One region of the Muriventricola aceti genome, then DNA from elsewhere that is predicted to be linked to it. Evidence: predicted binding sites of a transcription regulator. Region 1 holds the regulator's gene; each other region holds the start of a gene.

What was found. The regulator HrcA, encoded in region 1, represses chaperone genes, less so after heat shock. The targets are predictions, from matches to a motif close to TGTTAGCACTCNNNNNNNNNGAGTGCTAACA.
Region 2: htpG (molecular chaperone HtpG) is a predicted target of HrcA. The motif match lies at 1,651-1,681, and genes of this name have one in related genera.
Region 3: OCV64_RS04470 (co-chaperone GroES) is a predicted target of HrcA. The motif match lies at 1,380-1,410, and genes of this name have one in related genera.

What each region holds. Positions count from the first base shown of each region.
Region 1 is NZ_JAOQKF010000001.1:372,546-375,823, forward strand. Features, by position in the region: gene dnaK (molecular chaperone DnaK) at 1-195, opposite strand, end outside; gene OCV64_RS01960 (hypothetical protein) at 237-374, opposite strand; gene grpE (nucleotide exchange factor GrpE) at 437-1,048, opposite strand; gene hrcA (heat-inducible transcriptional repressor HrcA) at 1,070-2,137, opposite strand; gene OCV64_RS01975 (hypothetical protein) at 2,454-2,609, shown strand; gene OCV64_RS01980 (MBL fold metallo-hydrolase) at 2,645-3,278, opposite strand, start outside.
Region 2 is NZ_JAOQKF010000011.1:103,121-106,398, reverse strand. Features, by position in the region: gene OCV64_RS12400 (PstS family phosphate ABC transporter substrate-binding protein) at 1-1,593, shown strand, start outside; gene htpG (molecular chaperone HtpG) at 1,725-3,278, shown strand, end outside.
Region 3 is NZ_JAOQKF010000003.1:93,040-96,317, forward strand. Features, by position in the region: gene OCV64_RS04460 (DUF3916 domain-containing protein) at 1-336, shown strand, start outside; gene OCV64_RS04465 (diacylglycerol/lipid kinase family protein) at 355-1,269, shown strand; gene OCV64_RS04470 (co-chaperone GroES) at 1,459-1,743, shown strand; gene groL (chaperonin GroEL) at 1,803-3,278, shown strand, end outside.

The DNA of each region.
Region 1 (3,278 bases):
GGTCCGGTCGGGGTTCGTGATGGCCTGGCGCTTGGCCACCTGACCCACCATACGCTCGCCGTCCTTGGAAAAAGCCACCACAGAGGGGGTGGTGCGGTTGCCTTCGGCGTTGGGGATGACGACAGCGTCGCCGCCCTCCATGACCGCTACACAGCTGTTGGTCGTACCTAAATCGATACCGATGATCTTAGACATAATTCATTCCTCCTAAATATATGACATTCATGTTTACAAAGTTAAAATAGGAACAGCGGCCCGATGGCGTAGAGTGCGGCGCACCAGGCCAGCAGGCCCCCAGCGAGCAGCAGGGTATAGGATACAGCATCACAGGTTTTCGCTTTACAGCACTGCTTGCAGGGCTGATTTCTTTTCACTGTTTTCCTCCTTTAATCCCATCGGCTTTTGAAAATAAGCCGCGCACCTCGGTTCCGTTCCCCTAATTGGCCACCTGCACCATGGCGAAGCGGATGACCTTCTCGCCGCACTGGAAGCCGGCCTGGAACACGGCGGCCACTACGTTCTCGCCCAAGCTCTCATCCTCCACGTGCATAACGGCGTTATGGAGATTCGGATCAAAGGGCTGGCCCAGGGCGGGAATCTCAGTGATGCCCAGCTTGGAAAGGATCTCCTTCAGCTGGTTCATCGTCATCTCCACCCCTTTTTTGTAGGCTTCGTCGGCGGTGTCCTGCTTCAAGGCCCGCTCCAGGTTATCATAGACGGGAAGAAACGCGGCGGCGGTATCCGCCTTGGCGTCGTTCCAGATGGACTCCTTCTCCTTGGCGGTCCGCTTTCGGTAGTTGTCGTACTCCGCGGCCAGGCGGAGAAAGCGGTCGTCGAGGGGTGCGGTCCCCTCTCCGGAGGGCTCCTCCTTGGGTGCCTCCCCTGATTTCTGGTCCTCCTGAGCGGCCTCGCCGGCCTCCTGGGGCCCCCCTTTCTCCTCCTGTTCCGTGCGAACAGCCTCTTCCTCAGGCTCCACAGCCTCTTCCTTCCGAATATCCTCCTGACACTGCTCAGGCTGGGCCTGCTTCTTTTTATTTTTATCGCTCACGATGCGGCGCTCCTTTCCTGCTTATGGCTCCTGTGTATCTGTTTTCTCTGCCGGGGGTAACTCTCCCTTGCCGAACATGCGGGTCAGGCTGTCGGCAAAATAGGACAGGCGGGCGGTGACCTTGGCGTAGTCCATCCGGGTGGGTCCAACCACTCCGATGACGCCCTTCATATTTTCTCCAATGTCGTAGCTGGCCATGACCACACTGGTGTCCTTCAGCGCGTCACTGACATTTTCCGGCCCGATCAGGATGTTCATGTTCTGGCCGCCGGTCATTGTCACAGGCAGCCGGGCCACATCCTTCTCCTCGGCCAGATAGTTCATCAGAGGTTTAGCCTTGTCCAGGCTTCGGTATTCCGGGTGTTCCAGCAAGTGAGTGATTCCGGTAGTTCGGACCTTTTGGCTGCTCTGTTCCGACAGGATCTCCACCGCGAAGTCCACCACCAGGGCAATCAGCTCAAAGGCGCCTGGAGCGGTGCGGGTCTCCATCTTGTCCAAGGTCTGTTCCATCTCCTCCTGGGTCAGTCCCACGAAGGAACTGTTCAGAACCGCGGAGAGCAGTTGGAGCTGGGTGTCAGAAACCTCCTCAGGGATATGGATGAGTTTATTTTTAACGATGGAGTTGTCCGTCATGACCACGGCGATAAAGGCGTTTTCTTCCACTTTCAGCAGGTCATAGCGTTTGACGGTGATCCGCTCCGCGGGGGCGGCCATGGTAAATACAGGATAGTCGCTGAACTGGGATAGGACCTTTCCCGCCCGGTCGATCACTCGATCCAGCTCCTCCATCTTCAGGTTCAGCGCCTCGTTGATACGCTGAGTCTCCTGCATGGTCAGCTGCTGATGACCCATCAACTCATTGACATACAGCCGGTAGCCCGCGGCGGAGGGTACCCGTCCGGCGGAGGTATGGGGCTGCTCTAAAAGGCCCATATCAGTCAAATCAGCCATCTCGTTCCGGATGGTGGCGCTGGACACATCCAGTCCGGCCCGCTCCGCTACCATTTTCGAGCCCACAGGCTCGGCGGTGGCGATATAGGTTTCAATGATGGCCCGAAGGATCCGTCTTTTTCTATCCGTCAGCTCCATGTTTCCACCCCCCTGTTCCTTTTATCTCGGCATGCGCTTCCGGCCGTTCCGACTCAAGACAGCTCCGCTCCGCGGACCCTTCGTCTTATATCCTTATGCCGGCCTGCTTGCGCTTTGATCATTTTGTTAGCACTCAATACTCCTGAGTGCTAAAGATAATGTACCACCGGGGGGCAGAATTGTCAATAGGCACTTTATGAATTTGTTGTAAACAAATGAATCCCGCCAATTTTTTGCATCTTCTATCTTTTGCTGCTAAGAGCTCCGGCTCTTGACAAATGTTTCTAATGTATTACACTAGATATGAGGTGATTTTATGGGGATCGAAAAAAAGAATTACAGCTTTCGTTTTCATGAGGACATGGTAGAACGCCTCCGCGCCCAGGCCCAGCTGGAGAACCGCTCGCTCTCCAACCTGGTGGAAACGATTCTGCTCCAATATCTCTCCACTTTAGAGGAGAAAACAACATGACCGTCTGTCCATAGACAGGCGGTCATGTTTCTTTTTTATAGGGTAAACACCTGGCCGGTATACAGTCCCTGACAGCCGGGACCGAAGTATTCCGTCAGCCGCTCCAGGGCTGGCTGTCCGGTGCAGTGGCCGGTCAGGATTCGCTCCACCCCCAGGGCCTTCAGCGCGTCAGCCACCGACTGTACATACTCCGGCGAGCAGTTCATGCCAGTCCCCCCCTTGGCATACATATGCAGTCCGCCCACCACGGCGTGCACCCGCTTTCCGGGCAGCTGGTCCAGCACGCCCCGCACGATGTTGACGATGCCCCCATGGCTGCAGGAGTTGAAGACCACCAGTCCCCGCTCCCCCTCCAGCACCAGGGACTGCTCGTGGCTGAAATCGTCCGGGACAAAGTCATCCTCCCCTCGCTTGCAGACCAGGTTAGACGCCTTTCCCATAAAGGCCGGGTCCTTTGGACCGTCGGGCAGCAGCCACCCACCCTCCAGCAGCTCCATAGGTCCCGGTACTGGGACAAGCCGCTCTCTGGCCCCCTCCCAGATATCCCGGTGGACGCCAATAAATTTGGGTCCCTCCTCTGTCATGGAGAAGTAGGGCCCTCCGGCCTGGGGGCGGACATAGACCTTGGCTCTCTGGTTGAGCTGGAAGAACCGGCGCAGGCCGTCGGCG
Region 2 (3,278 bases), on a different contig from region 1:
AACAGCGAGGCTGGGAGCCAGACTCTGATGGAGAAGCTGGTTATGGACGGTCTGGAGATGATGGACGCCCCGGAAGCCTGGGTGCCCGACTCCATGATGGGGCTTCTGGAGGCGGTGCGGGAATATGACAACTCACCCTCCGCCATCGGCTACACCGTGTACTACTACGCCAATGATATGGAGATGGCCAAGGGGCTGAAGGTGCTGACCATCGACGGGGTGTCCCCCTCGGCCGAGGCCATTCAGGCTGGGGAGTACCCATTTTTAAACCCCTACTATGTGGCCATGGCCAAGGACCGGCCCCAGGACGACCCCACCCATATACTGTATAACTGGCTGCTGGGGCCAGATGGCCGGCGGCTGGCGGAGGAGCTGGGCTATGTCCCCGCCTCTGACGCTGGGGAGCCCCTTATCCCGGTAGAGGTGGACTGGTCAAAGCTGGATGAGCAGGAAAAGCCTCTGCCTGATATTGGCGGCCGCTGGTATCAGGAGCGTGTGGAGCAGCTTCGCCCCAGCCAGGAGTATGGTCAGCTCGTCCCCTTCGAGGGGGCGGCGGGCTACTTCTCCTGGCAGGCGGACAACTGGCCGGAAACGCTGATAGGGCTGATGACCACTGGCGGCAAGGTGGTCATGGACCCGGTGTGTAGCGAGATCAGCCGGCTGTATTATACAGATGACGCCGGGGACAGCCAGACCCTTCCAGTGTGGGAGCTGGAGAAGGGGGACCCGGAGCGGGGCAGCCCCGGTAACGGCGCCCTTATCGCCCTGGCAGCGCAGGACGGGAGCTGGGTCACTGAATTTAGGTACTGGGGTGTTAAGGGAACTCCGGTGGGTATTTTCGCGGGGGATGGGCACAAGCTCTATCTGCTGCGTCAGGAGGATGGAACAGAGAAGGCCTCCTGGTCATGGGACCAGCTTGGCATCGCCCGCCCGGAGAGCTTCCCCTGGTTTACCGGCGATGCATATGAAACCGCCCAGTGGTACGATGGCGGATTTTTCCTGGGCTGCTGGGGAGAGAACTGGGATAAAGCCCTTTTTTTGGACCCGGAAACGGGAGAAGTGACCGCTCTGGCTGCTCAGGATTGGTATGATAGGATACAGAAGCGATATCAGGACACTCTCTGGTGGGACAGCAAAACAGACGGCCAGGGCCAGGTCACTCTCACCTATGGGACGGACAGCTTTACCTTCCCCTCCCCCCTGCCGGAGGAGGAATTTCCCTATGTGGCCGGCGGGGACCGGGTGATCTTCAACGATACCCAGGGGGACCGGTGCGCTGTGTCCCTGCTGAACGGACAGGAGGTCCTGCCCGCCCAGGACGGCCAGGTAGAGGCCCTCCAGGGGGATGAGGCCAGCTGGCTGGCGGTGCGGAAGGACCAGGGCAGACAGTGGAACATCTACGACTGGAAAGGAGAGCTGTCCTGCACCCTGGAGGGGGAGGAGGACAGCTGGCTCTCCCTGTCCGGTCCCCTGCTGGAGCTGCGCTGCCGGAACTATACGGCCTATTATGAGCCGGAGAGCGGTACCTGTGTGTTCCGTACCTGGTTCTCCCTGGGGGACCGGGGCGGAGAGGCCCAGGAGCCCGCCGGCTGAGAATTGTAAATAATTTTTGAACCCTATTGCATTTTCCGCCTGACTGCGCTATCATATGGTTAGCACTCGGATATAACGAGTGCTAACCATTTTGTTTTCAAAAAATTTTTCATATACGGAGGCAGAAAATCATGGCAAAGAAGCAGTTTAAGGCCGAATCCAAGCGGCTGCTGGACCTGATGGTCAACTCCATCTATACCCATAAGGAGATCTTTCTCCGGGAGCTGATCTCCAACGCCAGCGATGCCGAGGACAAGCTGGCTTACAAATCGCTGACTGACGACACAGTAGAAGTAAAGCGGAAGGACCTGAAAATTACCATCGTCCCGGACAAGCAGATGCGCACCCTGACCATTTCGGACAACGGCATCGGGATGTCCAAGGAGGATTTGGAATCCAACCTGGGCACCATCGCCCGCAGCGGCTCCGGCCAGTTCAAGGCCGGACTGGCCGAAGACGACAAGGCCGCGGACAAGATCGACGTCATCGGCCAGTTCGGCGTGGGCTTTTACTCCGCCTTCATGGTGGCCGACCAGGTCACCGTTATCTCCCGTGCCTGGGGGAGCGAGGAGGCCTGGATGTGGCAGTCTGACGGGGCCGACGGCTATACTGTGACCCAGTGCGAGAAGGACGCCCCCGGTACAGATATCATCATGCATATCAAGGCCAGCGGCGAGGATGAGAACTACGATCAGTATTTGGAAACTTATAAATTACAGGAGCTTATCAAGAAATACTCCGATTATATCCGCTATCCCATTGTCATGGAGGTAGAGGACTATAGGAGGAAGGACAAGCCCGCTGACGCCCCCGAGGACTACAAACCGGAATGGGAGACCGTCAAGGAGTGGAAGACCCTCAACTCCATGGTCCCCCTGTGGCAGCGGCAGAAGTCCAAGGTGAAGCCGGAGGAGTACAACGCCTTCTATAAGGAGAAATTCGGAGATTGGCAGGATCCCCTGGCCGTCATCCACACCAGTGCTGAGGGGGCTGTGACCTATAAGGCCATGCTCTATATCCCCGCCCAGACGCCCTACGACTTCTATACAAGGGAGTATCAGAAGGGGCTCCAGCTCTATTCCTCCGGCGTGCTCATCATGGACAAGTGCGCCGACCTGCTGCCCGACCACTTCCGCTTCGTGCGGGGCGTAGTGGACTCCGCCGATTTTTCCCTGAACATCAGCCGGGAGGTGCTGCAGCACACCCGTCAGCTAAAGGTTATCGCCACCGCCCTGGAGAAAAAGATCAAGTCCGAGCTGCTGAAGATGCAAAAGGAAGACCGGGAGAAGTATGAGAAGTTCTGGGCCGCCTTCGGCGCCCAGCTAAAATACGGAGTGGTGGCGGAATACGGCGCTCACAAGGAGATGCTTCAGGATCTGCTGCTGTTCTGGTCCTCCAAGGAGGGCAAGAACACCACCCTGGCCGCCTATCAGGACCGCATGCCTGAGGACCAGCCTTACTACTACTACGCCTGCGGCGAGAGCGTGGACAAGATCGCCAAGCTGCCCCAGGTGGAGCGCATCATGGACAAGGGTTATGAGATCCTGTACTGCACCGAGGACGTGGATGACTTTGTCATGAAGGCCCTGGGTGAGGTGAACGGCAAGCAGTTCAAATCTGTCAGTGATGAGGACGCCCTCCCCCAGACGGAGGAGGAGAAGAAGGCGGCCGAAGAGAAGGCCGAA
Region 3 (3,278 bases), on a different contig from region 1:
GACCGGAAGGCGCTGATGGCCGCCCTCCTGCGCAAGACGGAGGAACTGATTGCCGCCAGGCCGGCGGACCTGCCCTCCTGTAAAATATTCCTCTTTGTCCCTGGGGGCGACCCGGCTCTGGCGGAGATCATCCTCATCTACGACCCGGACCGCTTCCAGACCTTCTGGGTGCGTACCGACCCGGCGGACCAACTGTGGATTCCCCAGGAAGGTCCCTCCCTGCTGGCGGAGCTTGGGCTGGAGAGCTCCCTCCCGGAGCGGTGCGTGCTGGAGGAGTTTCACTGGGCAGGCTATGTGGAGCAGCAGCTGATCTGGGGCTTTGGGGAGCTGCCCTGAGGTGCTTCGGAGGTGTCTATGGACCATCTGTTTATCATCAACCCCGCAGCAGGGAAGGGGAGATCGGTTCAACAGCTGGAGGAGGACCTGACTAGACTGGCAGTTCACCACCAGGTGTTTTATACGAAACAGGCGGGAGACGCCTGCAAGATAGCAGAGCGGGCCGCGGCGGACGGCAAGCCCGCCCGGCTTTATGCCTGTGGCGGCGACGGCACCCTCAACGAAGTGGTCAACGGGGCGGCGGGCCACGATTTTCTGGCAGTGACCAACGTGCCCATGGGGACGGGCAACGACTTTCTGAAACTGTTTGGACCCAACTACCGCGGCATTTTTTCAAATCTAGAGGCTTTGGCGGCCGGGCCGCAGGCCGCCTTTGACCTGATGGACTGTAACGGCAAGCTGGGGCTGGATGTGATATGCGCCGGAGTGGACGCACGTATCGCTGCCGGAGTACACAAATACAAGCGATTGAAAGGTGTCTCCGGACGATGGGCCTATCTGCTGTCCCTGGCGGAGCAGGTGCTTGTATGGGGAATCTGCCGTCCCATGACGGTGTCCATGGGGGCTGACCACTGGACGCAAGAGCCCACCGCCATCCTGTGCGTCTGCAATGGGCGGCACTATGGGGGCGGTTTTATGCCGGTGGCCGACGCCATGCCTGACGACGGCGTGCTGGATGTGCTGCGGGTGGGCAAGGTGAGTCTGCCTACCTTCGCGCGCCTGGCGGGCCAGTACGCGAAAGGCTTGTACTGGAAGTACCCCGCGCTGATTCGAGCCTACCACGGGCAGGAGGTGTCCTTCTCCGCCCGGGAACCCATCACCGTGGTAGTGGATGGAGAGATCATGCGGGACACCACTTTTACCGTCCGCCTGTCAGAGAAAAAGGTGAATTTCTTTTACCCGGCTGGAGCGAGCTATTCCCCTTGTGTTTAGCACTCTTGACATATGTTTGTGAACAAAACGTAAATTATAGAAAATCAACCCCAAATTTTTTTGATTTAGGGGTTGATTTTTTTTGAGAAAGCGGTTATTATCATAGTTAGATTTAGCACTTAAATAAAAAGAGTGCTAAACCACTGAGAAAGTTAGTTCAAAAAACTCATATATAAGGAGGAACTTGTTATGAAACTCAAACCCCTGGCTGACCGTGTGATCGTAAAACTGGTGGAGGCCGAGGAGACCACCAAGGGCGGCATCATCCTGACCGGCGCCGCCAAGGAGAAGCCCGAAGTGGCAGAGGTCATCGCTGTAGGTCCCGGCGGTATGGTGGACGGCAAGGAGGTCGTCATGACCGTGAAGGTGGGCGACAAGGTCATTACCAGCAAGTATTCCGGCACTCAGGTGAAGCTGGACGGCGAGGAAGTGACCATCGTTCGTCAGAATGATATCCTGGCCGTGGTTGAGTAAACCCGTCTTTTTATCCCAAATCGTGTATCAAATTTACTCTAAATCGGAGGTAATGTGTTATGGCTAAAATTATCTGCTACGGCGAGGAGGCCCGCAAGGCTCTGGAGAAGGGCGTCAACCAGCTGGCCGATACTGTAAAGATCACCCTGGGCCCCAAGGGCCGCAACGTGGTGCTGGACAAGAAGTTCGGTGCTCCCCTTATCACCAACGACGGTGTTACCATCGCCAAGGAGATCGAGCTGGAGGACCCCTTTGAGAACATGGGCGCCCAGCTGGTGAAGGAGGTCTCCACCAAGACCAACGATGTGGCCGGCGACGGCACCACCACCGCTACCCTGCTGGCTCAGGCTATCGTTCGCGAGGGCCTGAAGAACCTGGCGGCCGGCGCCAACCCCATGGTCATGAAGAAGGGCATCGCCAAGGCCACCGCGGCCGCCATTGAGGCCATGAAGGCCAACAGCCAGAAGGTCAACGGCTCCGCTGATATCGCCCGTGTCGGTGCCGTGTCCTCCGGCGACGAGACCATCGGCAAGCTGATCGCTGAGGCGATGGAGAAAGTGGGCCACGACGGCGTCATCACCATCGAGGAGTCCAAGACCGCCGAGACCTACTCCGAAGTCGTGGAAGGTATGCAGTTCGACCGGGGCTACATCACCCCCTATATGGTCACCGACACCGAGAAGATGGAGGCCAACCTGGACGACGCCCTCATCCTGATCACCGATAAGAAGATCTCCAACATCCAGGAGCTGCTGCCCATTCTGGAGCAGGTAGTACAGTCCGGCAAGAAGCTGCTGATCATCGCTGAGGACGTGGAGGGTGACGCCCTGTCTACTCTGATTGTCAACCGCCTGCGCGGCACCTTGAACGTGGTGTGCGTCAAGGCCCCTGGCTTCGGCGACCGCCGCAAGGAGATGCTCCAGGATATCGCCATCCTGACCGGAGGCCAGGTCATCTCCTCCGATGTGGGTCTGGAGCTGAAGGAAGCTCAGTTGACTATGCTGGGTCAGGCCCGTCAGGTGAAGATTACCAAGGAGAACACCACCATCGTCAACGGCGCTGGCAGCAGCGAGGACATCAAGGCCCGCATTGGCCAGATCAAGAGTCAGATTGAGGTCACCACCTCCGACTATGACAAGGAGAAGCTCCAGGAGCGGCTGGCCAAGCTGGCCGGCGGTGTGGCCGTCATCAAGGTAGGCGCCGCCACTGAAGTGGAGATGAAGGAGAAGAAGCTGCGCATCGAGGACGCCCTGAACGCCACCCGCGCCGCTGTGGAAGAGGGCATCGTGGCCGGCGGCGGCACCGCCTACCTGAATGCCATCCCCGCCGTGGAGAAGCTGTACGACCAGGTCGATGGCGACGAGAAGACTGGTGTCCAGATCATCGCCCGGGCCCTCACCGCTCCGGTGAAGCAGATCGCCGCCAATGCCGGCATCGACGGCTCTGTAGTGCTGGAGAAGATCCGCGAGTCCGGCAAGACCGGCTACGGCTTCGACGCCTACAAGGAGGAGTACTGCGATATGATCCCCGCTGGC